DNA from 3 places in the Variovorax terrae genome. Region 3 is predicted to be linked to each of the others. Evidence: predicted binding sites of a transcription regulator. Region 3 holds the regulator's gene; each other region holds the start of a gene.
What was found. The regulator HrcA, encoded in region 3, represses chaperone genes, less so after heat shock. The targets are predictions, from matches to a motif close to TTAGCACTCNNNNNNNNNGAGTGCTAA.

Region 1 (10,052 bases), on a different contig from region 3:
TCGTCGGACGGCTGGGGCGCCGTGAGCGAGGCCAGTTGCGGCACGCGGAACGCCAGCGTCACGTAGGCCTGCTCGGCCGGCGCCTTGAATTCGAGGCGGCGGATGCCCGCCTGCACGGGCTCGGTGCGCGGCTTGCGCGCGGGCACGGCGCGCGCCGGGATGCCGCCGTAGTATTTCTCGGCCAGGCGATGCACCTGGGCCGGCTCCACGTCGCCCACCACCACCACGGTGGCGTTGGCCGGCACGTACCAGCGGCGGTGGAAGTCGCGCACGTCGTCGGGCGTCATGGCGTCGAGGTCGCTCATCCAGCCCACCACCGGGCGGTGGTAGGGCGAGGCGATGAAGGCCGCGGCATTGAGCTGCTCGTACAGCAGCGAGCGCGGCACGTCCTCGGTGCGCATGCGGCGCTCCTCCTTGACCACCTCGATCTCCTTGCGGAACTCCTCGTCAGGCCACTGGTTGTGCGCGAAGCGGTCGGCTTCGAGCTTCATCACATCCTCCAGCCGGCCGGCCGGGATCTGCTGGTAGTAGCCGGTGTAATCGCGCGTGGTGAAGGCGTTCTCGCGCCCGCCCAGCGCCGCCACGCGGCGCGAGAACTCGCCCGGCGGCAGCGTCGGCGTGCCCTTGAACATCATGTGCTCCAGCGCATGCGCCACGCCCGAGGTGCCGTCCACCTCGTCCAGCGAGCCCACGCGCACCCAGACCATGTGCACGGCCGTGGGCGCGCGCCGGTCGGGCTTGACGATCAGCGTCATGCCGTTGGCGAGGGTGAATTGTTCGGTTTTGACGGGGGTCTGGGCGCTGGCGCCGGCCGTGAAGGCCAATCCCAGGACGAAGGAAAGGGCTGGGAGAAGTCGTTTCATAGAATGGTGTGATTCTAGAAAACCGCCCAATGTTCAGTTTCTTCAAGAAAAAAGCACCGCCCGCCCCCCCTGCTCCCACCGCGCTGCCCGACGCCGCAGCCCCCGTTTCCGTGCCGCCGGCCGTCGCGCCCGCCGTGGCTGCCAGCCCGGCGCCCGCCGCGCCCGAGCCCTCGCGCAAGGGCTGGCTCGACAAGCTCAAGGCCGGCTTGCGCAAGACCGGCTCGAGCATCGCCACCGTGTTCACCGGCACGCAGATCGACGATGCGCTGTATGAAGAGCTGGAAGCCGCCCTGCTGATGGCCGACACCGGCGTCAAGGCCACCCAGCACCTGCTGGACGATCTGCGGCGGCGCGTCAAGGAAACCAAGACCACCGACCCGGCCGCCGTCAAGGGCCTGCTGGCCGACGCCATCGCCGAGCTGCTGGCGCCGCTGGAGAAGCCGCTGGTGATCGGCCAGCACAAGCCCACCGTGATCATGGTGGCGGGCGTCAACGGCGCGGGCAAGACCACCTCGATCGGCAAGCTCACGCGCCACCTGTCGGCCGAGGGCGCCTCGGTGCTGCTGGCCGCGGCCGACACCTTCCGCGCCGCGGCGCGCGAGCAGCTTGGCGTCTGGGCCGACCGCAACACCGTGGAGATCGTCAGCCAGGAAGGCGGCGACCCGGCCGCCGTGAGCTTCGACGCCGTCACCGCGGGCCGGGCGCGCGGCAAGGACGTGGTGCTGGTGGACACGGCCGGGCGCCTGCCGACGCAACTGCATTTGATGGAGGAGCTGCGCAAGATCAAGCGGGTGGTGACCAAGGCCGATGCCACGGCACCGCACGAGGTGCTGCTGGTGATCGACGGCAACACCGGCCAGAACGCATTGGCCCAGGTGCGCGCCTTCGACGACGCGCTGCAGCTCACCGGCCTGATCGTGACCAAGCTTGACGGCACGGCCAAGGGCGGCGTGCTGGCTGCCATTGCCCTCTGGGCGCGCGAGCGCACCCAGATTCACCCGGACTTGCGGCCGGTCCCCGTCTATTTCATCGGCGTGGGCGAGAAGCTCGAAGACCTGGAAACCTTCAGCGCTCGGGAGTTTGCGCAGGCTTTGCTGGCTTGATTTTGCTGGCTTGATTCTTGGTTGGAGGTTTTCCTCCGGCGAAGCGCCTGCCGCCGGGGCGCAGCGCTTGCGCCACCAGAGCCCCGGCCCCTTCGGGTGAGCCGCTGCAGTGCTCAAAACGGGCGGGCCTCAGTGGCTTGGGTTTGACACTTGTCGTCCGCTGCGATGGCCTGGCCCGTTTTTCCGCGCTTCGCGCCCGGAGCTCTTGATCGGTGGCGCAAGCGCTGCGCCCCGGCAGCAGGCTTTGGGCGAGCGGGCGGGTTGCGCGCCTAATGAAAATGCCTGCGCCCCTGCGCCCCTGCGCCCCTGCGTTCCCAAGCTCTTTCGCGGACCACCATCTCCTCTCGCGCCCAAGCGTGCGCCCAGGCCGCGCGGCCCAATCAGAGCCGCAGGCGCGAAGCACGGAAAAACAGGCTGCGAGGTCTCAACGGACCGCCGTTGTCAAACCCGAGCCCATCCGGTTCGCCTGTTTTGAGTACTGCAGCGGCTCACCCCGCAGGGGGCTGCGGCGAGGGCCGCGCTGCCTGGGCGCACGCTTGGGCGCAGGCGCGGTACAGGCGTGCGGCACAGGCACGGCGCCCGCCTATCGCAGCAGCAAATCAATCAGGCTTGCGCCCCGGCTTTGCCCAGCCCACGAATTGCGGCGCCACGCGCGCCACCACCGGGCCGTTGAAGTCCCAGGTCATGCACTTGCCCATGTAGAACGGCGGATCGCCGCCCTCGACGGCCGGCTGCCCGGCCTCGCGGCGCCGCACCTCGCGCGCATGCGGGATGGTCTGGAAGGCCGCCGTCGCCAGGTTGAACAGCAGCTCGCGCAGGTGGGTGCAGCCCTGCACGCCGCCGATGGCGCGGTCGATCGCCTGGCGCCAGCCGGGGCCCATGGTCTGGCCGATCATGCGTTTCATGGTGGCATCGGCGGACCGGCATTCGCCGAACGGCGTGCTCTCCATCGAGGTTTCGATGTCATGGATGCAGAGGCGGTCGTCCACCGTCGCGCGCAGGTGCATGTGGTGGATCGGCGTGCCCGCGGGCATGGAGCGGCTGCCGCTGGCGTAGCTGTAGTGCTTGCTGTCGTGCAGCTCGCCCTCCATATCCCACAGCCCGTCCTCGCGGGCATAGCCGCGGAAGGTGATGGTTCGGGTGTGCAGGGGAGCGCGGGCGGCGGGTGTGCTGAGCATGGGGGAATGAAAGCGTTCAGTGGGTCTGGAAAGGATTTTGCCCGCATTGCCCCGGCGCGGCCTGTCAGGCGCCAGATTGCGGCCCCAATTGGGCCAAGGTCCAGGCGGCATAGTCTTTGTCTGCTATGTATTTCATAGCAACGATCTGCGGCAGCTCGTAGGGGTGATGCGCCTTCAGCCAGCGCTCCAGCGCCGTGCGGGCCGCCGGGGCGGTCTTGAACGTGAGCCGGAATTCGCGCTCCTCGCACAGCCGCCCCTGCCAGGGGTACAGCGATTCGATCGGCTCGATCTGCGCGCAGGCGGCAAGCTGCTGCGCCAGCACCTCGCGCGCCAGGCGGTGCGCGTCCTCAAGGGTTGCCACGGTGGTGGCGACGCTCCAAATGTCGTATTTTTGACTGTCTTGCATGGCCGCGGACCTCCAGAATCAGGTCATTGTTCCAAGAATACAGCCCAGGAGACAGCCCCATGACGACCGCCGCCGACACCCACGCCCCCGCCGCCGGCACACGCCGGGTGGACCAGCTGCTCGCCCACTACGGCGAGAGCCACCGCAACCCGACCAACGAGCTGATCCACTTCGTGGCCATCCCGGCCATCATGCTCAGCATCGTGGGCATGATGTACGCCGCGCATCCCTGGGTGGCCTATGCCTTCCTCGCGGCCAGCGTGGTGTACTACGCCCGGCTGTCGGTGGTGTTCCTCGTCACCATGGTGCTGTGGTCGGGCCTGCTGCTGGCCCTGGTGCTGGCCATGGGCGCGATGGCCTTCAAGCTGTCGCTCGCCATCTTCGTCGTGGCCTGGATCTTCCAGTTCATCGGCCACAAGATCGAGGGCAAGAAGCCGTCCTTCTTCGAGGACCTGCAATACCTGTGGGTGGGGCCGCTGTTCGTGCTGAGCAAGCTGTTCAGCCGGCTTGGCATCCGCTGGTAAGCCACCGCTAACTTCTGCAACCTCGGCGCCGTGCCTGCGCGGCGCGGCACGGGCGGCGATGTCCCCTCGCCCCGGCCCCCTCGCGCAAGGATGCGAGAATCACGCGCCCTCTTTGACCGTTTGCTCAGTCTTGGCCATCGAGGGGCTGTCGATTGTGTGAAAGGCACGGAGCATGTTTCGAGGAATTTTGGCAAGCGCCCTGGTGCTGGCGCTGATCTGGTTGGGCCTGCAGGGACTGGGCTGGCTCATGGCCTCCCTGCTGGGCCGCGATCTGTCCACCCTGGAGTGGACCCTGGCCGTCCTGGTTCTGGCGGCCCTGGCGGCCGGCACCCTGCTGCGCCGCCGCAAACAGGCGCGCCGCAAGCACCTCGCCCTGCGCGACTCGGCGCTCTGGTGAGCCCACGCCCCGCACGCCCAGGCGCCGCACGCGCGGGCTACGGCGGCAGCAGGCGGTCGTACTCCTTCTTCACCACGGCATAGCATTCGCAGGTCCGCTGCTCGAGCCCGTGCCGGTCGAGCACGGTGATGTGGCCGCGCTGGTAGCGGATCAGCCCGGCAGCCTGCAGGTGGCCGGCCGCCTCGGTCACGCCCTCGCGGCGCACGCCCAGCATGTTGGCGATGAGTTCCTGCGTCATCGCCAGCTCGCTGGACGGCAGGCGGTCCAGGCTCAGCAGCAGCCAGCGGCAAAGCTGCTGGTCCAGCGAATGGTGGCGGTTGCACACGGCGGTCTGCGCCATCTGGGTGATCAGGGCCTGGGTGTAGCGCAGCAGCAGATGCAGCACGGGGCCGGCCTGCTCGAACTCCTGCAGCAGCAGGCCCGCCCGCAGGCGCCAGCCCTGGCCGGCGCTTTGCACCACCGCGCGGCTGGGGGTCGACCCGCCGCCCATGAACAGCGAGATGCCGACCATGCCCTCGTTGCCGACGACGGCGATCTCGGCCGACGCGCCGTCGGCCAGCACATGGAGCAGCGAGACGATCGCCGTGGTCGGGAAGTACACATGCGCCGGCTTGGCGCCGGATTCGCAGAGCACCGTGCCCAGCGGCAGCGCCACAGGCTCCAGCAGTGCCTGCCAGCGCGCCCACTCGGCCGGCGGCAGCGCCGCAAGCAGCCGGTTGTGTCGCGGATCGGCAGCGGGGGCCATCGACATCTCCTGGGCAGTCCGGCCAACCAGTCTACTCCCGCGCCGGCTCTGCCGCACAGGCGGCCGGCCCGCCAGCGTGCGATAGCGCACAGACGCGGCCTTGCGCCGCGGGCATGCTGATCCTGTTCACAGGAGTGATGCCATGAACATGATCACCCTCTTCATCGTCGCCGTGCTGGGCGCCCTCGGCGCACTGCTCGCCACCCTGGGCTGGCTGGGCCTGGGCATCGCCTTCGGGGTGGCCGCGGCCCTCGTCGCGCTGTCCCTGAAAATGGCCAACACCTGGCAGAAGTTCGTGGTGCTGCGCGCCGGCAAGCTGCAGGGCGTCAAGGGCCCCGGGCTGTTCATGATCATCCCGATCGTGGACAACGTGGTCGCCGTGATCGACGAGCGCATCCAGACCACTGCCTTCAATGCCGAGCAGGCGCTGACCCGGGACACCGTGCCGGTGAACGTCGACGCCATCATCTTCTGGCGCGTGCACAACGCGCAGAAGGCGGCGCTGGCGATCACGGACTACCGGCAGGCCATCGACCGCGTGGCGCAAACCTCGCTGCGCGAAATGATCGGGTCGTCGCTGCTGGCGGCGCTGCTGTCCGACCGCCGGGCGGCCGACCGCCAGCTGTGCGAGGACATCGGGCGCAAGACCGTCGAATGGGGTGTGACGGTCAGCTCGGTCGAGATCCGGGACGTGGCGATCCCGGTGGCGCTGCAGGACGCGATGTCGCGCCAGGCCCAGGCCGAGCGCGAGAAGCAGGCCCGCATCATCCTGGGAACGGCCGAGGCGGAGATCGCCGGCAAGTTCGTGGAGGCGGCCCGCATCTATGCCAACCAGCCGGGCGCGCTGCAGCTGCGCGCCATGAACATCATCTACGAGACCACCAAGGAGCGCGGAACGACCATCCTGATCCCGAGTTCCATGGTCGACAGCATGAACCCTGCGGCGGCCGTCGCCGTCGCGCTGACCACCGGCGGCACCGCCCATGCCGTGCCGGAGCCTGTGCATTAGGTTAGGGCCGGCTCACATTCCAGGTGCCCGGGCGCGGCCTGGCCTGCGGGGCAGGCGCGGCGCTAACCGGACCCGGCTGTCCGGCCGCCCAGCAAGCCCCGCTTCCCGCCGGGTCTTCCGGCAGAAGAGCCCGGGCTCTTGAAAATCCCATGAGAATCAATCATTTGAAGGTCAACACCGGTGGATTGACCGCAGTCACATTCCAGATCGACATCGGCCACGGCCAGGGCACAACCCTGGCTATGGAGGTGATTGAACTTTCCATTTAGCACTCTATCGAAGGGAGTGCTAACATGGATCTCTAGAGAAAGGAATTCTGGTATGACCCATCAGGCTGGAACCTCTGTCACCGCACTTGCCGTTGCCAATCCGTGGGCTGTGGTGCCCCCGCTCGGCAATCTGGATGCCTATATTTCGGTGGCCAACCGCCTGCCCCTGCTGACCTTGCAGGAAGAGCAGGAGTTCGCCAGAAAATTCAAGGAAAACAACGACCTGGAAGCGGCCGGGAAGCTGGTGCTGTCGCACCTGCGGCTGGTCGTGTCCGTGTCCCGCCAGTACCTGGGCTATGGCCTGCCGCACGGTGACCTGATCCAGGAGGGCAACGTGGGCCTCATGAAGGCCGTCAAGCGCTTCGACCCCGACCAGGGCGTGCGCCTGGTCAGCTACGCGCTGCACTGGATCAAGGCCGAAATCCACGAGTACATCCTGAAGAACTGGCGCATGGTCAAGGTGGCCACCACCAAGGCCCAGCGCAAGCTGTTCTTCAACCTGCGCTCGATGAAGCAGGGTTTCAAGGCCGATGCCGCCGCGGAAGACGCCGCCACCCACCGCGACACCCTCAATGAGCGCGAAATCGAGCTCATGGCGCGCACGCTGAACGTCAAGCGCGAGGAAGTGATCGAGATGGAAACCCGCCTGTCGGGCGGCGACGTGACGCTCGATCCCGGCCCGTCGGACGACGGCGAGGACAGCTTCGGCCCGATCGCCTACCTGGCCGACGCCCGCCACGAGCCGACCGCGCTGATCGAGTCGCGCCAGCGCGACGTGCTGGCCAGCGACGGCATCGCCGCCGCGCTCGAAGGCCTGGACGAGCGCAGCCGCCGCATCGTGGAAGAACGCTGGCTCAAGGTCAATGACGACGGTTCGGGCGGCATGACGCTGCACGAACTGGCCGCCGACTACGGCGTGAGTGCCGAACGCATCCGCCAGATCGAGGCGGCCGCGATGAAGAAGATGAAGAAGGCGCTGGCCGAATACGCCTGAATGCGCCTGGCCGGCACTTTATGGAGCCCGTCGTGGTAAGTCCGCGACGGGTTTCTTTCATCCAGGCACACCCCCCGGCACAATAGCGTCCGTGCCCTCAGCGCCCCCGCTCCCGACACCCCGACGGCTCGTCCGTTTCCTTCTTGCCCTGGCGTGCTTATGGCTGGCATGGTCCGCCGTCTTCGCCGAGGAAGCGTCTCCCGCGCCGCCGCTGGTGCGGCTGGAAGCCACCCAGTCCCTGGTCAACCTCGCGGATGAGAGCGAATTCTGGGTCGACGAAACCGGCATGCTCGGCATCGACGCCCTGGAGCAGCGCCAGGCCCGCCTGCCCTTTCGCCTGCGGCATGTGGACCAGCCCCACCTGATCGACGGCAAGGCCCTGTGGCTGCGCTTTGACGTGCGGATGGAAGACACCTCGGTGCGCTGGCAGCTCGAGCTGCCGCTGGCCGGCGTGGACCTTGCCACGCTCTACTACCGCGACGACCAGGGCCACTGGGTGGTGCAGCGGGCCGGCGACAGCCTGCCGCTCAGGGCCTGGCCGCAGGCCGGGCGCTACCCGGTGTTCTCGCTGTCGAACACGCCGCAGAAAACCACCCGCTACTTCCTGCAGATCATCCATGCGCGCGTGCCGTTTTCGGCCGGGCTGCAAATCGTCAGCGACAGCCGCATGACCACGCAGCACGAGAAGGAGCAGTTCTTCCTGGGCGCCTATTTCGGGCTGGCGGCGCTGGTGGTGGTGCTGGCCGCGGCCAACGCCCTGGCCTTTCGCGACTCGGGCTTTGGCAGCTATGCCGTCTACGTCGCCCTGCTGGCCGCGGCGCAGGCCGCCTTCACCGGCGTGGCCGCGCAATACCTGTGGCCCGGCTACCCTCAGCTCAGCAATGCCGGCGTGTTCTTCCTGCCGCTGATGGCCGCGGCCACCGGCATGTGGTTCGTGCGCACGGTGACCACGCCGCGGCAGTTCTCGCCCGCGCTGGACCGCTTCGTGCTGGCGCTGGTGGGCCTGCTGGTGGCCGCGGGCCTGATCGACGTGCTGTTCCCCACCAGCGAGGGCTTTGCCGTCACCAACACGCTGCTGACGGGCAGCATGCTGGTGATGCTGTCCGTCATCGTGCTGTCGGTGTTCGAGGGCGACCGCGACGCGCGCTGGGTGGCGCTGGGCTTCCTGCCGGTGATGATCGCTGCGATGTTCCCGCTGCTGCGCAACTTCGGCCTGATCTCGTCGGGCTTCCTCACCGAGTACGGCCTGACGCTGGGCTCGGCGATCGAGACGCCGATCCTGTTCTACGGCCTGCATCGGCGGCTGTCGGTGCGCCGCGAAGCGCAGGCCCGCGCGCGCGCGCTGTCGCAGACCGACCCGCTGACCGGGCTGGCCCACGCGCGCATCCTGCTGCTGCGCCTGCAGGGCGCGCTGGTGCGCGCGGTGCGCTACCACCACCAGAGCGGCCTGCTGCTGGTGAACCTGTCGAACCACGGCGCGCTGCTGCGCGAGCATGGCGGCGAGGCCGCCGAGCGCTCATTGGTGCTGGCCGCGTCGCGCCTGCGCGCCGTGGCGCGCGACGTGGACACGGCCGCGCGCGTGGGCGACCACCAGTTCGCGCTGCTGATCGAGGGCCCGACCACGCTGCAGGAAACGCAGGACATCGCGATGCATGCCGTGGCGCGCGGCCTGCGCGAGTCGGACATCCTGCCCGGTGGCGCCAGCCTCAAGTTCCACATCGCCATCACCATGCTGCCGGCCGGCGCGCTGGACGCGCAGACGCTGCTGGCCCGCCTGCAGGATGAGCTGCGGCAGATGGAGCCCGATGCGCGCAAGACCATCCGCGTCGCCAGCTTTGGGGCGCCCCCCGGGGCGGAGTCACCCGGCCCGGCGTTTTCTTGAGACGGCGCGCAACATCTGAAACAATTTTCTGCGGGCATCCACATGCTGCGGCCCCGTTGTCGCGGTAGCATTGCAGGCTGATCCGGCGCCAAGGCCCCGGGCCGTCGCCCGGACCTGTCTTCGCGGCGCGGGCCCCCGGGCCGCCGTCTTCACCTCAACCGCCTCCGGCCCTCTGCCGGGCCGCCAACTTTCAAGGATATTGCATGCTTCGCCGTCACGCCTTCCGCTACGCCACGCTCCTGATCGCCCTCGCCGCGGCTTCCACGGGCGCCCTTGCCCAGAAGGCCACCAAGGCCGCCCCGTCCGCGCCCTGGCCGACCAAGCCGGTCCGCATCCTGGTGGGCTTCCCCGGCGGCTCCACGCCCGACCTGGTGGCCCGCACCATCGCCGAGCCCCTGAGCAAGGCCCTGGGCCAGCCCGTGGTCGTGGAAAACAAGATCGGTGCCGGCGGCAACATCGCCGCCGACCAGGTGGCCAAGGCCACCGACGAGCACACCATCGGCGTGATGGTCAACGGCAACATGACGATCGCCAAGCTGCTCAACCCCAAGACCCCCTACGACCCGGTGAAGGACCTGGCGCCGCTCAGCCTGATCGGCACCGCGCCGCTGGTGCTGGCCGTGCCGGTCACCGCGCCCGGCAACACCACGCAGGAGTTCTTCCTGGCCGCGCGCAACTCGGG
Region 2 (10,052 bases), 380 kb from region 3:
GGCCACGCGCTCTTGCAGCTTCTCGCGGTCGTAGTCGGAGGTGGCTTCCTCGATCTGCACGCGCACTTGCTTGACGCGGGCTTCGATGTCAGCGGCAGCGCCGGCGCCGTCGATGATGATGGTGTTTTCCTTGCCCACTTCGATGCGCTTGGCCTGGCCCAGGTCGGCCAGGGTCACCTTCTCGAGCGTCAGGCCCACTTCTTCAGCGATGACCTTGCCGCCCGTCAGGATGGCGATGTCTTCCAGCATGGCCTTGCGGCGGTCGCCGAAGCCAGGCGCCTTGACGGCCACGACCTTCAGGATGCCGCGGATCGTGTTCACGACCAGCGTGGCCAGGGCTTCGCCCTCGACTTCTTCGGCAATGATCAGCAGCGGACGGCCGGCCTTGGCCACTTGCTCCAGCGTGGGCAGCAGGTCGCGGATGTTGCTGATCTTCTTGTCGAACAGCAGCACGAAGGGGTTGTCCAGCAGCGCCGATTGCTTCTCGGGGTTGTTGATGAAGTAGGGCGACAGGTAGCCGCGGTCGAACTGCATGCCTTCGACGACGTCGAGTTCGCTGTCCAGCGACTTGCCGTCTTCGACAGTGATCACGCCTTCCTTGCCGACCTTGTCCATCGCGTCGGCGATGATCTTGCCAATGGTCTCGTCGCTGTTGGCCGAGATGGAGCCGACTTGCGCGATTTCCTTGGAGGTGGTGGTGGCCTTGGAGGCCTTCTTGAGCTGCTCGACCAGGGCCGTCACGGCCTTGTCGATGCCGCGCTTGAGGTCCATCGGGTTCATGCCGGCGGCCACGTACTTCATGCCTTCGCGCACGATGGCCTGGGCCAGCACGGTGGCGGTGGTGGTGCCGTCGCCAGCGTTGTCAGAGGTCTTGGAAGCGACTTCCTTGACCATCTGGGCGCCCATGTTCTGCAGCTTGTCCTTGAGTTCGATTTCCTTGGCCACGGACACGCCGTCCTTGGTCACGGTGGGGGCGCCGAACGAACGCTCGAGCACCACGTTGCGGCCCTTGGGGCCCAGGGTCACTTTGACCGCATTGGCCAGGATGTTCACACCCTCGACCATGCGCGCGCGGGCTTCGCCGCCGAAAACTACGTCTTTTGCTGCCATTTGAATAGCTCCAAGAATTAAATGTCTGAATCAATTGGGGCGGGCGCCAGGCCGGCCCCGCAAAATCACTTGGCTTCGACTACGGCGAAGAGGTCTTCTTCCTTCATGACGAGCAGTTCGTCGCCATCGACCTTGACGGTCTGGCCGCTGTACTTGCCGAACAGCACGCGGTCGCCGACCTTCACGCCGACCGGGCTGATGTCGCCCTTGTCGTTCTTCTTGCCGGGGCCCACGGCCAGCACTTCACCCTGGTCGGGCTTCTCGGCGGCGGCGTCGGGGATCACGATGCCCGAAGCGGTCTTGGTTTCGCTGTCAATGCGCTTGACGATCACGCGATCGTGCAGGGGACGAAGTTTCATTGCATCTCCTTGTTCTGAAACAATGGGTTGGGACATCAAAAAGTACCAACCCGAAGGTTGGCACCCGTTAACTTGCCGGATCTCGGCGCTTGTTAGCACTCAATCCTTGCGAGTGCTAATCATAAAGGCTTTTGCCGGGGTTTCAAGATGCGGCCCTGGCCAAGGGTGGAAAAAAGCCGTGCCGATGTCGATACCGCGCCGGCCGGAGCGTCGTGCAGGTGGAGCGAGAATGTTCCGCAACCCAACAAGGAGAGCGATATGAAATTCATGATTCTGATCAAGGCCACCCCGGAAAGTGAAGCCGGCGTGATGCCCAGCGAGCAGCTGCTGACCGACATGGGCCGCTTCAACGAGGAGCTGGTGAAGGCCGGCGTGATGCAGGCCGGGGAGGGCCTGCATCCCAGCGCAAAGGGCGCCCGCGTGCGCTTCTCGGGCCCAAACCGCACGGTGACCGACGGGCCGTTCGCCGAGAGCAAGGAACTGATCGCCGGCTTCTGGATCTGGAAATGCGCCTCGCTGCAGGAGGCGATCGACTGGGTCAGGCGCTGCCCCAACCCGATGCTGGGCGAGTCGGAGGTCGAGATCCGGCAGGTCTTCGAAGCCGAGGACTTCGGCGAGGCCTTCACGCCCGAGCTGCGCGAGCAGGAGGAGCGGCTGCGCGAGCAGATCGCCGGGCAGGGCCAGCCGCCGGCCTGAACCTTGGTGTCAAAGGGGGCTGGGTCGCACCCTCATGAAAAAGCCGCCCGAAGGCGGCTGGCAGGGATGGGGCAGGCGCTGCGCCGGGTGGAACGGCTCAGCCCTTGAGGCCGGCCGCGTTGCGCAGCTGGGCGGCGCGATCGGTGCGCTCCCAGCTGAACTCGGGCTCTTCGCGGCCGAAGTGGCCGTAGGCGGCGGTCTTTTCGTAGATCGGGCGCAGCAGGTCCAGCATCTGGATGATGCCCTTGGGCCGCAGGTCGAAGTGCTCGTTCACCAGCGCGGCGATCTTGTCGTCCGGAATCACGCCCGTGCCTTCGGTGTAGACCGTCACGTTCATCGGCTTGGCCACGCCGATCGCGTAGGCGACCTGGATCTGGCATTGCTTGGCCAGGCCCGCGGCCACGATGTTCTTGGCCACATAGCGCGCGGCGTAGGCGGCCGAGCGGTCGACCTTGCTCGGGTCCTTGCCCGAGAACGCGCCGCCGCCGTGCGGGCAGGCGCCGCCGTAGGTGTCGACGATGATCTTGCGGCCGGTCAGGCCGCAGTCGCCCTGCGGGCCGCCGATGACGAAGCGGCCGGTCGGGTTGATCAGGAAGCGCGTTTCCTTGAGCCATTCCTTGGGCAGCACCGGCTTGATGATCTCCTCGATGATGGCTTCATTGAAGCTGGCCTTCATCTTGGTCGAGGTTTCGCTCTGGTCCGGGCTGTGCTGGGTGGACAGCACCACGGTGTCGATGCTGTGGGGCTTGCCGTCCACGTAGCGCATCGTGACCTGGCTCTTGGCGTCGGGGCGCAGGAAGGGCAGGCGGCCGTCCTTGCGCAGCTGGGCCTGGCGCTCCACGAGGCGGTGCGCATAGTAGATGGGCGCGGGCATCAGCTCGGGCGTTTCGTCGCAGGCGTAGCCGAACATCAGGCCCTGGTCGCCGGCGCCGGTGTTCAGGTGGTCGTCGCTCGCGTGGTCCACGCCCTGGGCGATGTCGTTGGACTGCTTGTCGTAGCAGACCATCACGGCGCAGCCCTTGTAGTCGATGCCGTACTCGGTGTTGTCGTAGCCGATGCGCTTGATGGTGTCGCGCGCGACCTGGATGTAGTCGACGTGCGCGTTGGTGGTGATCTCGCCCGCCAGCACCACGAGGCCGGTGTTGGTCAGCGTTTCGGCGGCCACGCGGCTGCGCGGGTCCTGCTGGAAGATCGCGTCGAGGATTGCATCCGAGATCTGGTCGGCGACCTTGTCGGGGTGGCCTTCGGAAACCGATTCGGACGTGAAGAGAAAATCGTTCGCCATTTTGAATAAACTCCTGTGTTCAGCTTTTGGGCGTTGCCCTGAGCTTCGGAGCCCTGGCGAACGCTTTAGCAGATTTGTTTTACGTCGCCCTGCAAGTTGCTCATTTAACTCAGCGACGCCGTTATTTTACCGCATGCAGTTTCTTTTTCGCCTGAGCGCCCGATTGCCCCTGTCCCTGCTGCATGCTTTGGGGGCGGCGCTGGGCTGGCTGGTGTACCTGGGCTCGCCCACGTACCGGCGGCGCTTTCATGAAAACATCGTCCAGGCCGGCGTACCGTTCGCGCGGGCGCGCGGCGCGATCGCCGGCGCCGGCCGGCTGGCCAGCGAACTGCCCTGGATCTGGCTGCGGCCGCCCGCACACAAGCAGGCGCTGCTTCGCTGGGAGGGGGCGGCGCTGCTGGAGGCCGCGCTGGCGCAGGGCAAGGGCGCCATCCTGATGACGCCCCATCTGGGCTGCTTCGAGGTGATTCCGCAGGCGCAGATGGCGCATTTCGGGACGCAGCGCGGCCCCATGATGGCGCTGTACCGGCCGGCCAAGCGCGCCTGGTTCGACGCGCTGCTCAAGCAGGGGCGCTCGGCCTGCGGCCTGGAGCTGGCGCCCGCCAGCACCGGCGGCGTGCGCATGCTGCTCAAGGCGCTGAAGCAGGGGCGGGTGATCGGCATGCTGCCCGACCAGGTGCCGCCCGAGGGCCTGGGCGTGTGGGCGCCGTTCTTCGGCCGGCCGGCCTACACCATGACGCTGGCCTTGCGGCTGGCGCAGCAGACCGGGGCGCCGCTGCTGATGACCTGGGGCGAGCGGCTGCCGGGCGGGCGGGGCTACGTGATCCATGTCGAGCCGCTGGCGCTGCCGCTGGACCAGCCCGGCGAGGTGGCGGCCGCGGCCCTGAATGCGGCGATGGAGCAGCTCATTCTCAAGCGCCCTGACGCCTATCTGTGGGGCTACGCGCGCTACAAGCAGCCGCGCGAGGACGCCTGAGGAACCCGGCCGATGCTGTCCCACCTCGGAGTCCTGTTCATGCGCCTGCTCAGCGTGCTGCCGCTGGCCTGGGTGCGCGCGCTGGGCTGGCTGCTCGGCTGGGCCCTCTACCTGCTGGCGGTGCCGCGCCGCCGCGTGGTCCAGACCAATCTGGCGCTGTGCTTCCCGGCTTGGACCCCGCAGCGGCGCCAGGCGCTGGCGCGGCAGGTCTTCATCCACTTCGCCCAGGCCTGGCTGGACCGCAGCTGGCTCTGGCACGGCACCCCCGGGGCGGTGCGGCGCCGGCTGCACCTCACGGGCGCGCTGGAGGCGCTGCGGGGCGAGGCCCCCACGGTCATTTTCGCGCCGCATTTCGTGGGCCTGGACGCCGGCTGGACGGCGCTCACGCAGCAGCTGCCGCGCCGCTACACCACCATCTACACCGACCAGGCCAACAAGGTGCTCGACGCCTGGATCCTGGCCGGCCGGCAGCGCTTTGGCGGCGCCCGGCTGTTCGGCCGGGCCGACGGTGTCAAGGCCATCGTGGCGGCGCTGCGCGAGGGCGAGCCGCTGTACCTGCTGCCCGACATGAACTTCGGCCCCGAGGAATCGGTCTTCGTGCCGTTCTACGGGGTGAGCGCGGCCACCGTGCCCTCGCTCTCGCGCTTCGCCCGGCTGGGGCGCGCGCGCGTGGTGCCGGTGGTGACCCGCATGACGCCCACAGGCTACGAGGTGCAGGTGCTGGCGCCCTGGACCGATTTTCCGAGCGACGACCCGCAGGCCGACACCGCGCTGATGAACCAGCGCCTGCAGGGCTACATCGACGCCATGCCGGCCCAGTACTACTGGGTTCACAAGCGTTTCAAGTCGCGCCCGCCGGGCGAGCCGCCGGTGTACTGAAATTCAGGGTCAAATGGCCCGGATGTCCTCGTCAGGCGGTCATTGGATGCTATTGATTCTGTAGCAAAAAATCACCCAGCAGCCGCGCCACGAGCTGCGGCTGCTCGTGCACGATCCAGTGCGTGGCATGTTCCACTGTCCTGAGCGTGAGCCGGGGGATGTAGTCGTCGAGCCCGTCGATCAGCTCGGGCGGCAGCGCGATGTCGTCCAGCGCCCAGACCACCAGCGTGGGCAGGTCCACGGTCAGCATCTCGCGCGGCAGCGCGATGGCCGCGGCGCCCGGGTCGTCGCCGCGCGGCGGCCGCAGCGGCGAGGCGCGGTAGTAGTTGCAGCCGCCGGTCAGGCCGCTGGCGCTGTCGGCGCGCGGACCCCAGACCGCGCGGTACTGGTCCTTGACGTCGTCGGTGAGCCAGGCCGCGCCGCCGCCGTTGGTGAAGAACTCCCAGAGCCGGCGGAAATCGTGCTCGGCCAGCAACGCTTCCGCGTCGGGGCGGATCAGGAAGTTCATGTAGGCGCTGGCGGCCCGCTGCTTCGGGCTGGTCTGCAGTTCGCGCAGGAAGGTGCCCGGGTGCGGCGAGTTGACGATGGCCAGCCGGTGCGCCAGTGCGGGCCACTGGTTGGCCAGGTTCCAGGCCACGGCGCCGCCCCAGTCGTGGGCCACCAGGCATTCGAGCGGAGCCCCCTCGATCCGGATCAGTGCCGCGATGTCCTGCACCAGGTGCTTGGCGCGGTAGGCCGACACCTCGGCGGGCGCGCTCGAGCGCTCGTAGCCGCGCAGGTTGGGTGCGATGCAGCGGTAGCCGCCGTGTTCCGGCCGGGCGAAATGCAGCAGCAATTCGTCCCACACGAACGCAGCCTCGGGAAAACCATGCAGGAACATCAGCACGGGCTGCCCGCGCCGTCCGGCGGCACGGCAGCTGAGGGTGATGCCGTGCGGCAGGGCCTGCTGGAAGGTTTCAATCATTTGCTGCAAAAATGATAGCGGCTGATGTCCGTCCCACCTGGACATCGGGCCGATCTGGCTTGAAAACCGGGCGCGGGGCGGCGAAACTCAGGCGGCCGGGTCCGAATCCGGATGAGCCCACTGCCACAGCAGCAGCGCCGCTTCATCCACCCCTTTTTTCTTCAGGGCGGAGAACAGTTTGACCTCGCCGCCGCCGGCCTGCAGTCGCGCAATGGACAGCGCCTTGGCCGCCTCGGTCTTGTTGAGCTTGTCGGCCTTGGTCAGCAGCACCAGGAACTTCAGGCCTTCCTCCACGCGCGGGCGGATCACCTCCAGCAGGATCTCGTCCAGCTCGGTCAAGCCGTGGCGCGGGTCGCACAGCAGCACCACGCCGCGCAGGTTCTCGCGCGTCATCAGGTAGTTGGCCATCACCTGCTGCCAGCGCAGCTTGTCGCTCTTGGGCACGGCGGCGTAGCCATAGCCTGGCAGATCGGCCAGCACCGCGTCGGTCACGCCCTGCTTGCCCAGGGTGAACAGGTTGATGCTCTGCGTGCGCCCCGGCGTCTTGGAGGCGAAGGCCAGCCGCTTTTGCTGCGTCAGCGTGTTGATGCAGGTGGATTTGCCGGCGTTCGAGCGTCCCACGAAGGCGATTTCCGGTACCTCGAGCGGCGGCAGGTACTGCAACTGGGGCGCCGTGGTGAGGAACTTGGCGGTGTGCAACCAGCCCAATGCCACGGTGGTGGCGGGTTTGGCGCCGGCGGTATCGCCAGGGGTAGAGTTCATGAGCTGCTTTGGAATTGCGGGGAAACCCGGATCGGCATTGTAGAATCATGGGGTTTTGCGCAATAAATTCGATCCCCCCATGAAGTTGCTTGCCACCCTCACGACCGCTGCCCTGCTGGCAGTGACCGCCGTCTCCGGCTTCGCCGCCGACGAAAAAGCCGCCGAGGCCAAAGTGGAGCCGAAGAAAGCCGCCAAGCCCGACCTGGTCAAGGGCGAAGCCAGCTTCACGGCTGTCTGCGCGGCCTGCCATGGCGCCGACGGCAACTCCGGCACCCCGGCCAACCCCAAGCTGGCCCAGCAGCACCCGGAGTACCTGGTCAAGGAGCTGCAGGACTTCAAGTCGGGCAAGCGCAACAACGCCATCATGAAGGGCTTCGCCACGGCGCTGTCCGATGACGACATGAAGAACATCGCCTACTGGGTCACCGCCAAGAAGGCCAAGCCCGGCTTCGCCAAGGACAAGGAGCTCGTGGCCCTGGGCGAGCGCATCTACCGCGGCGGCATCGCCGACCGCCAGGTCGCCGCCTGCGCCGGCTGCCACAGCCCGAACGGTGCCGGCATCCCCTCGCAGTACCCGCGCCTGTCCGGCCAGCATGCCGACTATACCGCCGCGCAGCTGACCTCCTTCCGCGACGGCGGCCGCAAGAACAGCCCGCAGATGACCGATGTGGCGGCCAAGCTCAATGACCGTGAAATCAAGGCCGTGGCCGACTACATTGCCGGCCTGCGCTGAAAAGCGCGGCGCCAGGTTGAACTAACCGCCGACAACAAACCCTAACAAAGGCGGGCCGATCTTCGGATGGCCCGCCTTTTTTGTTTCATTTTCCCTCCTGCCCCCATGTCAGTTTCCACCCACGGACTCCGCGTCAGAGCCGGCTCGCAGGCCCTGCGCTCGGGCGTGGAACTGCTGTCCTCGATGCGGTTTGCGATTTCCCTGCTGACCGTCATCTGCATCGCCTCCATCATCGGCACCGTGCTCAAGCAGCACGAGCCGCTGGGCAACTACATCAACCAGTTCGGCCCGTTCTGGGCGGCGGTGTTCGAGGCCGTCAGCCTGCCGGCGGTCTACAGCGCCTGGTGGTTCCTGCTGATCCTGGCCTTCCTGGTCATCAGCACCTCGCTGTGCATCGCGCGCAACACGCCCAAGATCCTGGTCGACCTCAAGGCCTACAAGGAAAACCTGCGCGAGCAAAGCCTCAAGGCCTTCGGCCACCGGGCCGAGGCGGTGCTGCCCGATGGCCCCGAAGCCGCCGCGCACCGGCTCGGCAAGACCCTGGTCGGCGGCGGCTGGAAGGTGAAGCTGCAGCAGCGCGAGCATGGCTGGATGCTGGCCGCCAAGGCCGGCGCGGCCAACAAGCTCGGCTACATCGCGGCGCACAGCGCCATCGTGCTGGTCTGCCTGGGCGGCCTGCTCGACGGCGACCTGATCGTGCGCGCCCAGATGTGGTTCAACGGCAAGACGCCGTACACCGGCGGCGGCCTGATCTCCGAAGTCAAGCCCGAGCACCGCCTGAGCGAGCGTAACCCCACGTTCCGCGGCAACCTGCTGGTGGCTGAAGGGGCGCAGTCCTCCACCGCGATCCTGCCGCAGTCCGACGGGGTGATGCTGCAGGATTTGCCGTTCTCCATCGAGCTCAAGAAGTTCGTCGTGGACTACTACTCCACGGGCATGCCCAAGCTGTTCGCCAGCGACATCGTGATCCACGACAAGGCCACCGGCGAGCAGATTCCCGCGCGCGTGGAGGTCAACCACCCGGCCAGCTACCGGGGCGTGGAGATCTACCAGTCGAGCTTCGACGACGGCGGCTCCAGCGTCAAGCTCCGGGCGGTGCCGATGAACGGGCTGGTCCGGCCGTTCGAGATCGAGGGCGTCATCGGCAATTCGTCCCAACTCGCCAAGGGCCAGGGCGACGGGGCCGAGAAGCTCACGCTCGAGTACACCGGCCTGCGCGTGATCAACGTCGAGAACTTCGCGGGCGGCGGCTCGGGCGCCGACGTGCGCAAGGTCGATCTGCGCGAGTCGATCGACGCCCGCCTGGGCGCGGCCAACAAGACCGTGACCAAGAAAGAGCTGCGCAACGTCGGCCCTAGCATCAACTACAAGCTGCGCGACAGCGCGGGCCAGGCGCGCGAATTCCACAACTACATGCTGCCGGTCGACATGGGCGATGGCGGTCCCCCGGTGTTCCTGCTCGGCGTGCGCGACACGCCGGCCGAGCCCTTCCGCTACCTACGCATCCCGGCCGACGACCAGGGCGGGCTCGACGGCTTCATGCGCCTGCGCTCGGCGCTGTCCGACACCGCCCTGCGCGAGCTCGCCGTCAAGCGCTACGCCGCGAAGGCGGTGGACGCCGCCCGGCCCGAGCTGGGCACGCAGCTGGCGGCCTCGGCATCGCGCGCGCTGGCCCTGTTCGCGGGCGCCGAGGGGCCGGAGGCCGGCAAGGTGGCCGGCCTGCAGGCCATCTCCGATTTCATGGAAGCCAACGTGCCGGAGGCCGAGCGGGCCCGGGCCGGCGAAGTGCTGGTGCGCATCCTCAACGGCGTGCTCTTCGAGCTGGCGCAGATCACGCGCGAACAGGCTGGCCTGAAGCCGCTGGAGCCCAGCGAGAAGACGCAGGGCTTCATGACGCAGGCCGTGCTGTCGCTGGGCGATGCGCAGCTGTATCCGGCCCCGATGGCGTTCGAGCTGCAGGACTTCACCCAGGTCCAGGCCAGCGTGTTCCAGGTGGCGCGCGCGCCGGGCAAGAACGTCGTGTACCTGGGCTGTGCCTTGCTCATCCTGGGTATTTTTGCGATGCTCTATGTGCGCGAGCGCCGGATCTGGATCTGGCTGGCGCCGCACGGCGATGGCGGCGCCAGCCACGCCACGATGGCAATGTCGACCAACCGCAAGACGATGGACGGCGACCGGGAATTTGAGCAACTGAAGACGAAACTGTTGCAGGAGACCGCATGAACACCGCAACCCACGCGAGCGACACCCGTGTCGTGACCTTGAACGAGAGTTATTTTTCCAGCCGC
Region 3 (10,052 bases):
CGGTGTTCGGACGGTGTTTCGTGAAGCGGGTTCGGGAGTGGGGCCTAGGCCAGAACTACAGAGAGCAATCGCTTCGCTCTCCAGTGGGGATTTGCTTGTCGTCTGGAAAATCGACAGGGTAGCCAGAGGCCTCGGCGACTTAATCGGTATTCTCGGCCGTCTCAAGTCTGTAGGCGCTGCAATCACGTCATTGACAGAGCCTCTAGATACTTCGTCGCCTATAGGCGAATTCACGTTTCAGATACTCGGCGCGGTCGCCCAACTTGAACGGTCGATGATCAGGGAGCGGGTGATGGCCGGTCAGGCTGCTGCCAGGGCCAGGGGGAAGACCTGGGGGACGCCTAGGGCGTTGGCTGATTGGGAAGTTGCTGCCGCTGCGGAGGCTTGGCGGTCTGGCTGGTATATGCAGTCAACGCTTGCCGAAATGCTTGGGGTATCTGTCGCGTGTCTGCGCGATCATATCCACCGGTACGAGGGTAGGGGGCGCTGGGCGGAGGCTAGGCGTTTGAGATTACCCCAGTAAAATGGACCCATGCTCGATGATCGTGCCAAGTTGTTGCTCAAAGCGCTGGTCGAGCGCTACATTGCCGATGGGCAGCCCGTGGGATCGCGCACGCTGTCCCGGGCCTCGGGGCTGGATCTGTCGCCGGCCACCATCCGCAATGTCATGGCCGATCTGGAGGAACTCGGGCTGATCGCCAGCCCGCACACCTCGGCGGGGCGCATTCCCACCGCCCGCGGCTACCGCCTGTTCGTGGACACCATGCTGACTGCGCAGCGCGAGCGGCTGGCCACGCCCAGCCTGGCTCCGGACCAACCGCAGAAGGTAATCACCAATGCCGCGCAGCTGCTGTCCAACCTCTCGCAGTTCGTCGGCGTGGTGATGGCCCCGCGCCGCACCTCGGTGTTTCGCCATATCGAGTTCCTGCGGTTGTCGGACCGGCGTTTGCTGGTCATCATCGTGTCGCCTGATGGCGATGTGCAGAACCGAGTGATCTTCACCGAGGCCGACTACTCGCAGTCGCAGCTGGTGGAGGCGTCCAACTACCTCAACGCCAACTACGCGGGCCTGGCCATCGAGCAGGTGCGCGAGCGCCTGCAGCACGAGATGGAAAAATTGCGCGGCGAGATCGCCGCGTTGATGCAGGCGGCCGTGCAGGTCAGTTCCGAGGCGTTGAGCCAGGAACAGGACGACGTGGTGATTTCCGGCGAACGCAACCTGCTGGCCGTGAGCGATTTTTCGAGCGACATGGGGCACCTGCGTCGCGCGTTCGAGCTGTTCGAGCAGAAGGCACAGCTCATGCGCTTGCTCGACATATCGAGCCGGGCCGAAGGCGTGCGCATCTTCATCGGCGGTGAAAGCCAGGTCGTGCCGTTCGAGGAACTGTCCATCGTGAGTGCCCCCTATGAGGTGGATGGCCAGGTGGTAGGGACGCTTGGCGTGATCGGCCCGACCCGCATGCCCTACGACCGCATGATCCAGATCGTGGATATCACCTCCAGGCTGGTCAGCAATGCGCTGAGCCACAACAAGTAGGCCTGGGCGGCGGTGGCGCGATCTGCCGCGTCCGGAGAAAGCACCCATATGGATGCCTTATCATCCTAGGGTGGGCCGTTAGCTCAGTTGGTTAGAGCAGAGGACTCATCAAAATGGTGACCGCCCGGGGAGACCCGGGCTGGAAAAACCGGGTGAACTCAGGGAAACCTAAAGCGTATGCCAAGGCAATCCTGAGCCAAGCCTGCCGAAGGCAGTTGTAGGCAGGAAGGTGCAGAGACTAGGACGTGAGGAGCCAAGCCGATAACCGTCCATCAGCGCCCGGCACCCTAGCGATGTGATTCGTGGGTGATGAGATAGTCCTGGGAGCGGGGAAACTCGCGCAAACCTGAATCCTTTGGTCGTTGGTTCAAGTCCAACACGGCCCACCAATGGCGTTGCAGCGCCTTGACCTCGGCTGCCCTTTCCCCGGCTCGCGTCGGGAAACCTCCATCACTTGCCCCGCTGGTTTGGCCGCGAAATGTGCGGAATAGCTCGTTTGCGTGGCCCCATGACCGACGAAATTCAGGGAATTCGTTGAGTTATCCCCAATTTGCAGGATTTGTCGCTTGGCAGCATCGAATCCGTGGATAAAACTAAGGTCTGCAATCCAAACGGCAGCCATCATGTATCTCGACAGCGACGACGAAGACAGCGGGTCGTTCCTTTCCGAACGACGAAGCTTCACGCGCAATGATGTGGCCGAATTGCTGGTGTCGGCCACATCCCTGCCAGAGCTCAGCCTCGAAGATGCCCTGAAAGTTGTGAATTTCATGAAGGCGCAGCGGTTGAAGGTCGGCACGGTGCTGTTCAAGGAGGGGGCCAAGAGCCACAACACCATCGTCCTGATTCTGCAAGGCGACATTGTGGTGTCGCAACAGCCGCCCGGCCAGGCCAGTTCGGTGGTGATGACGGTGCTGGGGGCGGGCCATCTGGTCGGCGAACTGGGCGTGCTCGACGGCAAGCCGCGCTCTGCAACCTGCACGGCCGCCACGGAGGTCGATGTCGCTGTGCTCGATCAAGTGGATCTGGAGCAGCGGATCTTTCGCGAAGATCCCCCCGTCGGCGTTGCGCTGCTCCGCGCCATCCTGATGCAGGTCGCAGAACGGCTGCGGGCCACCAATCACCGGGTGTTCATGCTGAGCCAGATCGTCGACAGCATGCAGATGGAAATCAAGGACCAGCAGGAGCAGGGCGAATCCGCAATACGGACATTGCCTCCCGCCTCGTCGCCTCTCTCTTCCGCCAGGCCCCGGTTGCCGGTCGGACCCCGGCCGGCGAATGCCCACCGCCGGACTCGACCAATGGATGACGCGCCGAACGTGAATGCAGACTCCACACGCAAGCCCGAGTTGAAGCCTGACATCCGCCGCCGTCGGCAAGGGAAAGACTTCAGATCCACTTATCCGATGAGTGGCCCGTCTCAGTGAAGCTTGAGGCAGGCGAAAAATACCGTGCTATAATCTCTGTCTTCGCGGCTGTAGCTCAGCTGGATAGAGTACTTGGCTACGAACCAAGGGGTCGTGGGTTCGATTCCTGCCAGCCGCACCAAATGGATAGCCCTAGAACTGAAAGGTTCTAGGGCTTTTTCCATTTCTGAGCCCGCTTCTGTCGGGGAAATCGGGAGATATGGGCTCGCTTCCCATGGCCTCCCTGTGGGCTCGAGTTCTGGTGTCGACCCTGGCCGGTTCTGTCACGGAGGGCCGTCGATGCGTGCTGCGTCAAAGCGCTTTCTCCAATGGCCACGCCGGGCAATTCCAATGCGTGAATCGGGTATGGTTGTGCCATGAGCAAAGCCTTCACACGGGAGACCGAGTCGGACGATGACGACGAAGTCTCCCTGCCGCCCTTGCCTGCAGGCGGCAAGAACTACATCACGCCGCAGGGCTACGCGCGGCTGCGTGCGGAGTTCTCGATCTGATCGACAACGAGCGTCCCAAAGTGGTGGAGATCGTGCACTGGGCCGCGAGCAATGGCGATCGCTCCGAGAATGGCGACTATCTTTATGGCAAGAAGCGTTTGCGCGAAATCGATCGGCGCATCCGCTTTCTGACCAAGCGACTGGAGATCGCGGAAGTGACGGACCCAGCGGTGCATCACGGCAGTGACCAGGTGTTTTTTGGTGCAACCGTGACCTATGCCGATGCGTCAGGCGAAGAACGCACGGTGACCATTCTGGGCATCGACGAGGCCGATAGCGCGCAAGGCCAGGTGAGCTGGATTTCGCCGATCGCCCGGGCGCTGCTCAAGACACGCGAGGGCGACGAGGTCAAGCTCATGACGCCCGCCGGCGTGCAGCAGATCGAGGTGCTGCAGGTGCGCTACCCGGCGCCACTGCCTCGCTGACGCCGCTGGTTCAGTGCGAGGGCTGCGCGCCCGCTGTACGCTGCACTCGCAGGACCGACGGCGTGCGCTTGAGCTGCCGCAGGACGGCATCCAGATGCGCGCGGTCGCGCACGGCGATCACGAAGCGCAGGTCGGTGGCGTCCTGTGCCGCTTCGTCTCCCATGTCCACGTGCGTGATGTCCGCCTCCGCTGCTGCCAGCGCGGCGGCGATGCGGGCCAGCACCCCCTTGCCGTTGCTGACGGTGATCACCACGCCGGTTTCGAAGGTGCGGGTGGGCTCGTCCGACCACTCAACGGCGATGAAGCGTTCGCTGTCCTTGTGCTGCAGGCGCTTGGCCACGGGGCAATGGTCGGTGTGAACCACGAGGCCTTCGCCGCGCCCGAGGTAGCCGACGATGCCGTCGCCCGGAATGGGACGACAGCATGGGGCGTACTGCACCGAGGCGTTCTCGCTGCCGTCCAGTATGACGGCGCCCTGCGACACGGTTTCATGGGCGGTGTAGCGCTCGCGGCTCATCAGCAGGGCATTGGGGCGTTCGCCCTTTTCGGTCATCAGGGTCATGAGCCGTTTGGCCACGATGCTGGCGATGCGCTTGCCCAGGCCGAGGTCGGTCAGCAGTTCGGCCCGGGTGCGGTTGCCGGTGAAACGCAGCAGCTTGTCCCAGATCGGCTGGTGGCTGGCGTCGTCATCGGGCAGCTTTTCCATCCCTTCGGCCCGCAGGGCCTGGGTCAGCAGCTTTTCTCCCAGGCCCTGCGATTCGGTCTGGGCCAGGGTTTTGAGGTGGTGGCGGATCTTGGAGCGTGCGCGGCCGGTACGCACGAAGCCGAGCCAGGCCGGATTGGGCGTGGAGACCGGCGCGGTGATGACCTCGATCACGTCGCCGTTCTTGAGTTCGCTGCGCAGCGGTACCTGCTCGCCATTGATCTTGGCCGCGACCGTGCGGTCGCCGATGTTGCTGTGGATGGCATAGGCGAAGTCCACCACCGTGGCGCCGCGCGGCAGCGCCATGATCTGGCTCTTGGGGGTGAACACGTAGACCGCGTCCGGAAACAGGTCGACCTTGACGTGGTCCCAGAACTCGGCGGCATCGCGTGTCTCGTACTGGATGTCCAGCAGCGACTGGAGCCATTTGGTGCCCAGCCGCTCGCTGGTGGCGCCGCCCGGTTCGCTGGCTTTGTACAGCCAGTGGGCGGCCACCCCCGATTCGGCCACCACATGCATGGCTTCGGTGCGCATCTGGAATTCCACGTTCACGCCCGAAGGGCCCACCAGCGTGGTGTGCAGCGACTGGTAGCCGTTGAGCTTGGCAATCGCGATGTGGTCCTTGAACTTGCCCGGCACAGGCTTGTACATCTGGTGCAGGATGCCGAGGGCGGTGTAGCACTCTGTCACGGTGGGCACGATCACGCGGAAGCCGTAGATGTCCGTGACCTGGGCAAAGCTCAGGCGCTTCTCGTCCATTTTGCGGTAGATCGAGTACAGGGTTTTCTCCCGGCCCGAAATGCGCACCCTGACGCCGGCGGCGGTGAACGCCGCTTCCACCTCGCGCTGCACCTTCTGGAGCAGGTCCCGCCGACGGCTGCGGGCCTTGGACACGGCCTTGGACAGGATGGCGTAGCGCCAGGGGCGCAGGTGGCGGAACGACAGATCCTGCAGTTCCCGGTAGGTCTGGTTCAGGCCCAGCCGGTGCGCGATGGGGGCGTAGATGTCGAGTGTTTCGGACGAGATGCGCGCCCATTTCTCGCGCGGCACGTCCGACAGCGTGCGCATGTTGTGGGTGCGGTCGGCCAGCTTGATCAGGATGACCCGCACGTCACGGGCCATGGCCAGCAGCATTTTGCGGAACGACTCGGCCTGGCTTTCCTCGCGCGTGGTGAACTGCAGCTTGTCGAGCTTGGTGAGTCCATCCACCAGCTCCGCCACCGGAGCGCCGAAGCGCTCGATCAGGTCCGGCTTGGTGACGCCGCAGTCCTCGATGGCATCGTGCAGCAGAGCGGCCATCAGAGCCTGCGCGTCGAGCTTCCATTCGGCGCACTGGGCGGCCACGGCAATCGGATGGGTGATGTAGGGCTCGCCGCTGTTGCGCAGCTGGCCGAGGTGGGCCTCGTCGGCGAAGCGGTAGGCGAGGCGAACCTGCTCGATGTCAGAGGCATCCAGGTAGTCGAGCCTGGCGGTGAGCGCGGCAAAGCTGGCCGCGGCCGCGTTGGCGGCGGCCGGGCTGTTGGCTGTGGTTGGCTGCGGCAAGGGAGACGGCTTGCCCGCGCCGGAAGGGGGATTCAGCACCGCGCTCATCCCCTAAATGTAGCGTGGGGATGACAAAACGGTGCAATGCAACAAAAAAGCACCGCATGGCGGTGCTTTTTTTGTCGAAAGCGGCAAACAGCGGTCAGTTTGGCACTTTCTTGAGCATTTCCAGGCCGATCTTGCCTTCGGCGATCTCACGCAGCGCGGTAACGCCGGGCTTGTTCTTGCTCTCGATCTTGGGCGCGTGACCCTGGCTCAGCATGCGCGCGCGGTAGGTCGCGGCCAGCACCAGTTGGAAACGGTTCGGGATCTGTTGCAGGCAATCTTCAACGGTGATGCGGGCCATGAAGTTCTCCGGGGTCAGGTGATGTTGAGTGCTTGGAAGGTGTCGGCTCGGGCGCGGCGCTGGGCCGCAAACTTGAGCCGCTGGGCGTGAACAATCGCTTTCAGGTCGAAAAGCGCTCGCTCAAATAACTCGTTGATTATAACGAAATCGAATTCCCGGGCTTGCGCCATCTCCAGCGCGGCATTTCTGAGGCGCAGCTCGATGACTTCGGCCGAGTCCTCGCCGCGGCGCTCGAGCCGTGAGCGCAGCTCTTCCCAACTGGGCGGCAGGATGAAGATCAGCACCGCGTTGGCGAAGACCTTCTTGATCTGGAGGGCGCCCTGGAAGTCGATTTCCAGGATCACGTCCGCTCCCTGGACGATGCGGTCTTCGATGGCTTTCTTGGAGGTGCCGTAGCGCTGGCCGTGCACATGGGCCCATTCGACGAAGGCTTCGGCGAGCACCATGCCGTCGAACTCCTGTTGCGACACGAAGAAGTACTCGCGCCCGTGCTTTTCCTGGCCGCGCGGTGCGCGCGTGGTGTGGGAGACCGAGGGCTGCACACGCGAGTCGAGCTCCATCAGCGCCTTGACCAGGCTGGACTTGCCGGCCCCGCTCGGGGCCGCAACGACAAAGAGATTTCCGGGATAGTCCATGTGAAATGGGCGTTGGATGCTATGAATATAGGAGCGTCACTCGATGTTCTGCACCTGCTCGCGCATCTGCTCGATCAGCACTTTCATGTCGACCGAGATGCGCGTGAGCTCCAGCGCCGCGGATTTGGAGCCCATGGTGTTGGCCTCGCGGTGCAGCTCCTGGATCAGGAAGTCGAGCCGCTTGCCGACCTCGCCGCCCTTGGCCAGGAGGCGCTCGATTTCATCAAGATGGGAGGCCAGCCGGGTCAGTTCCTCGGCCACGTCGATGCGGATGGCGAAGGCCGTGGCCTCGGTCAGTGCGCGGTCCTGGGCGGCTTCGGGGAGGGCCGTGCCTTCGGCCAGGGCCATGGCCTCTTTCCAGCGTTCCACGAAGCGGTTGCGCTGCTGCTCGACGAGCTGCGGCACCAGCGGCCCGGCTTGCTGGGCCAGGGCGCGCAGCTGCATCAGGCGGTCGCGCAGCATGACGGCGAGCCGCTCGCCCTCGCGTTCGCGTGCGGCCAGCAGGTCTTTGAGTGCCTGGTCGGCCAGCTGGGCCACCGCGCCGCTCCAATCCGTGTCCGTGGTGCTGTCGGTGGCGGACAGGCGGATGACATCGGCCACGCTGAGGGCCGCGGCGTCCGGCAGCCAGGCGCGCACGCCGTCCTGCAAGGCATTGAGCCGCTGCAGCAAACGCGGCGAGGGGTCGGGCAGGAGGTTGGACGACGAGCTTTCGATCGCGGCGCGGACTTCCACCTTGCCGCGCTTGAGCCGGGCCGTCAGCAGTTCGCGCAAGGCCGGCTCATGCTGGCGCAGTTCCTCGGGCAGGCGAAACGTCAAGTCCAGGAAGCGGCTGTTGACCGAGCGGATTTCAAGCCCCAGGCGGCTGGACGTATGGCTCCTGGCGTCGGCATCGGACCCCGCGGCAGCCGCGCTGCGCTGGGTACTGGCGTAGCCGGTCATGCTGTAAACTGGCATGGAGATTTGCTGAAGCGTTGCTAGATTGTCGAGAATAACCGGGAAAACCCGGTATCGATCCGTCCGAGGCTCACCCACCCCAAATTATGTCAAAGGTCAAACCAGCGCCGTTGCCACCCGATACCGTGATTGGCGGCTATCGCGTGGTGCGCAAGCTGTCGGCCGGGGGCTTCGGGGTGGTCTACTTGGCGGTGGACAACGAAGGCCAGCAGGTCGCCATCAAGGAATACCTGCCCTCGTCCCTGGCCACGCGGGCACCGGGCGAGTTGCTGCCCCAGGTGCAGCCCGAAAAGCTGTCCCTGTACCGCCTGGGCCTCAAGAGCTTCTTCGAGGAAGGCCGTTCGCTCGCGCAGATCTCGCACGCTTCCGTGGTGAGCGTGCTCAATTTCTTCCGTGAGAACGAAACCGTCTACATGGTGATGAACTACCTGGAAGGGGCGACCCTGCAGGATTTCATCATCACTGCGCGCGAGCTGAAGAAGCAGAAGGTGTTCCGCGAATCCACCATCCGCTCGCTGTTCGACGAGATCCTGCGAGGCCTGCGCATCGTGCACCAGCACAAGATGCTGCACCTGGACATCAAGCCGGCCAACATCTTCATCACCGACGACAACAAGGCCGTGATGATCGACTTCGGCGCCGCGCGCGAAGTGCTGAGCAAGGAAGGCAACTTCATCCGCCCGATGTACACGCCCGGCTTCGCCGCACCCGAGATGTACCGTCGCGACTCGTCCATGGGCCCGTGGACCGACATCTACGCCATCGGCGCCTGCATCTACGCCTGCATGCAGGGCTACCCGCCCAACGACGCGCCCCAGCGGCTCGAGAAGGACCGTCTGGCGCTGGCCCTCTCGCGCCTGCGCGGCGTGTACTCCGACAACCTGATCGAGGTGGTGGAGTGGTGCATGTCGCTCGACCCGCTGTCGCGCCCGCAGTCGGTGTTCGCGCTGCAGAAGGAGCTCAGCCGCGAAGGCGAGCGCCGCTACACCAAGCTCACGGTGGGCGAGAAGATGCGCCTGCAGTTCGACAACATGGTGTCGGACGGCAAGAAGAACCTGCGCAAAGCCACCGGTTTCGGAGCCAAGCTCAAATGAAGTTTTCCGTCTTCCAGGTCAGCCGCCGGGGCGGCCGCGAGAAAAACGAAGACCGCATGGGCTATTGCTACACGCGCGAGTCGGGGCTGTTCGTGCTGGCCGACGGCATGGGCGGCCATCCCGAGGGCGAAGTGGCCGCGCAATTGGCCCTGCAGACCGTTTCGGCGCTGTACCAGAAGGAGGCGCGGCCCACGGTCAAGGATGCGACCGAGTTCCTGGCCTCTGCGCTGATGGCGGCGCATCACCAGATCATCCGCTACGCGAGCGAAAAGGGCATGCTCGACACGCCGCGCACCACGCTGGTGGCCGCCGTCGTGCAGGGCAACAGCGCCATCTGGGTGCACTGCGGCGATTCGCGCCTGTACGTCGTGCGCGAAGGCGAGTTGCTCACGCGCACGCGCGACCACTCCTACATCGAGCAGCAGAACGCGGGCGTGATCCGGCTCGACCGCATCAACCGCAACATCCTGTTCACCTGCCTGGGCTCGCCCACCAAGCCCGTGTTCGACGTGACCGGGCCGGTGGTGCTGCAGCAGGGCGACAAGATCCTGCTGTGCTCCGACGGCTTGTGGGGCAGCCTGAACGACAACGAGATCGTGCGCCTGCTGAGCGCGCAGTCCGTTTCCGACGCCGTGCCCGAACTCGTGGAGCAGGCGCTGCGCAAGGGCGGCGAGCACAGCGACAACGTGACCGTGGTGGCGCTGGAGTGGGAAACCCCCGATTCCTTCGAGTCCACGCGCGGCATCTCTACCGACAGCATCAGCGATGGCGTGTTCGCCTCCACCATCCAGGCCGGCGTGCTCGACACCATGGTCGAGGATCTCGATGACGCCGCCATCGAGCGCTCCATCGCCGAGATCAACGAGGCCATCCGGCGCTCCGCCGCACGCAAGGCCTG

Region 1: the regulator HrcA is predicted to act here: its motif matches at 6,491-6,517, upstream of rpoH (RNA polymerase sigma factor RpoH).
Region 2: the regulator HrcA is predicted to act here: its motif matches at 1,562-1,588, upstream of MMF98_RS17270 (co-chaperone GroES).

Annotation. Positions count from the first base shown of each region.
Region 1 is NZ_JALGBI010000001.1:620,643-630,694, reverse strand. It holds gene MMF98_RS02855 (M16 family metallopeptidase) at 1-863, opposite strand, end outside; gene ftsY (signal recognition particle-docking protein FtsY) at 893-1,966, shown strand; gene MMF98_RS02845 (DUF2889 domain-containing protein) at 2,566-3,144, opposite strand; gene cutA (divalent-cation tolerance protein CutA) at 3,209-3,550, opposite strand; gene MMF98_RS02835 (Mpo1 family 2-hydroxy fatty acid dioxygenase) at 3,610-4,074, shown strand; gene MMF98_RS02830 (hypothetical protein) at 4,247-4,471, shown strand; gene MMF98_RS02825 (Crp/Fnr family transcriptional regulator) at 4,509-5,216, opposite strand; gene MMF98_RS02820 (slipin family protein) at 5,359-6,225, shown strand; gene rpoH (RNA polymerase sigma factor RpoH) at 6,547-7,488, shown strand; gene MMF98_RS02810 (sensor domain-containing diguanylate cyclase) at 7,703-9,370, shown strand; gene MMF98_RS02805 (Bug family tripartite tricarboxylate transporter substrate binding protein) at 9,574-10,052, shown strand, end outside.
Region 2 is NZ_JALGBI010000002.1:392,461-402,512, forward strand. It holds gene groL (chaperonin GroEL) at 1-1,110, opposite strand, end outside; gene MMF98_RS17270 (co-chaperone GroES) at 1,176-1,469, opposite strand; gene MMF98_RS17275 (YciI family protein) at 1,728-2,165, shown strand; gene metK (methionine adenosyltransferase) at 2,263-3,450, opposite strand; gene MMF98_RS17285 (lysophospholipid acyltransferase family protein) at 3,584-4,426, shown strand; gene MMF98_RS17290 (LpxL/LpxP family acyltransferase) at 4,439-5,305, shown strand; gene MMF98_RS17295 (alpha/beta fold hydrolase) at 5,355-6,269, opposite strand; gene yihA (ribosome biogenesis GTP-binding protein YihA/YsxC) at 6,357-7,031, opposite strand; gene MMF98_RS17305 (c-type cytochrome) at 7,111-7,764, shown strand; gene MMF98_RS17310 (cytochrome c biogenesis protein ResB) at 7,870-9,987, shown strand; gene ccsB (c-type cytochrome biogenesis protein CcsB) at 9,984-10,052, shown strand, end outside.
Region 3 is NZ_JALGBI010000002.1:770,337-780,388, forward strand. It holds gene MMF98_RS19160 (recombinase family protein) at 1-523, shown strand, start outside; gene hrcA (heat-inducible transcriptional repressor HrcA) at 533-1,537, shown strand; gene MMF98_RS19170 (cyclic nucleotide-binding domain-containing protein) at 2,161-2,964, shown strand; tRNA gene MMF98_RS19175 (tRNA-Arg) at 3,009-3,085, shown strand; partial or broken gene greB (transcription elongation factor GreB) at 3,321-3,880, shown strand; gene MMF98_RS19185 (RelA/SpoT family protein) at 3,891-6,173, opposite strand; gene rpoZ (DNA-directed RNA polymerase subunit omega) at 6,268-6,471, opposite strand; gene gmk (guanylate kinase) at 6,486-7,106, opposite strand; gene MMF98_RS19200 (YicC/YloC family endoribonuclease) at 7,143-8,060, opposite strand; gene MMF98_RS19205 (serine/threonine protein kinase) at 8,147-9,154, shown strand; gene MMF98_RS19210 (PP2C family protein-serine/threonine phosphatase) at 9,151-10,052, shown strand, end outside.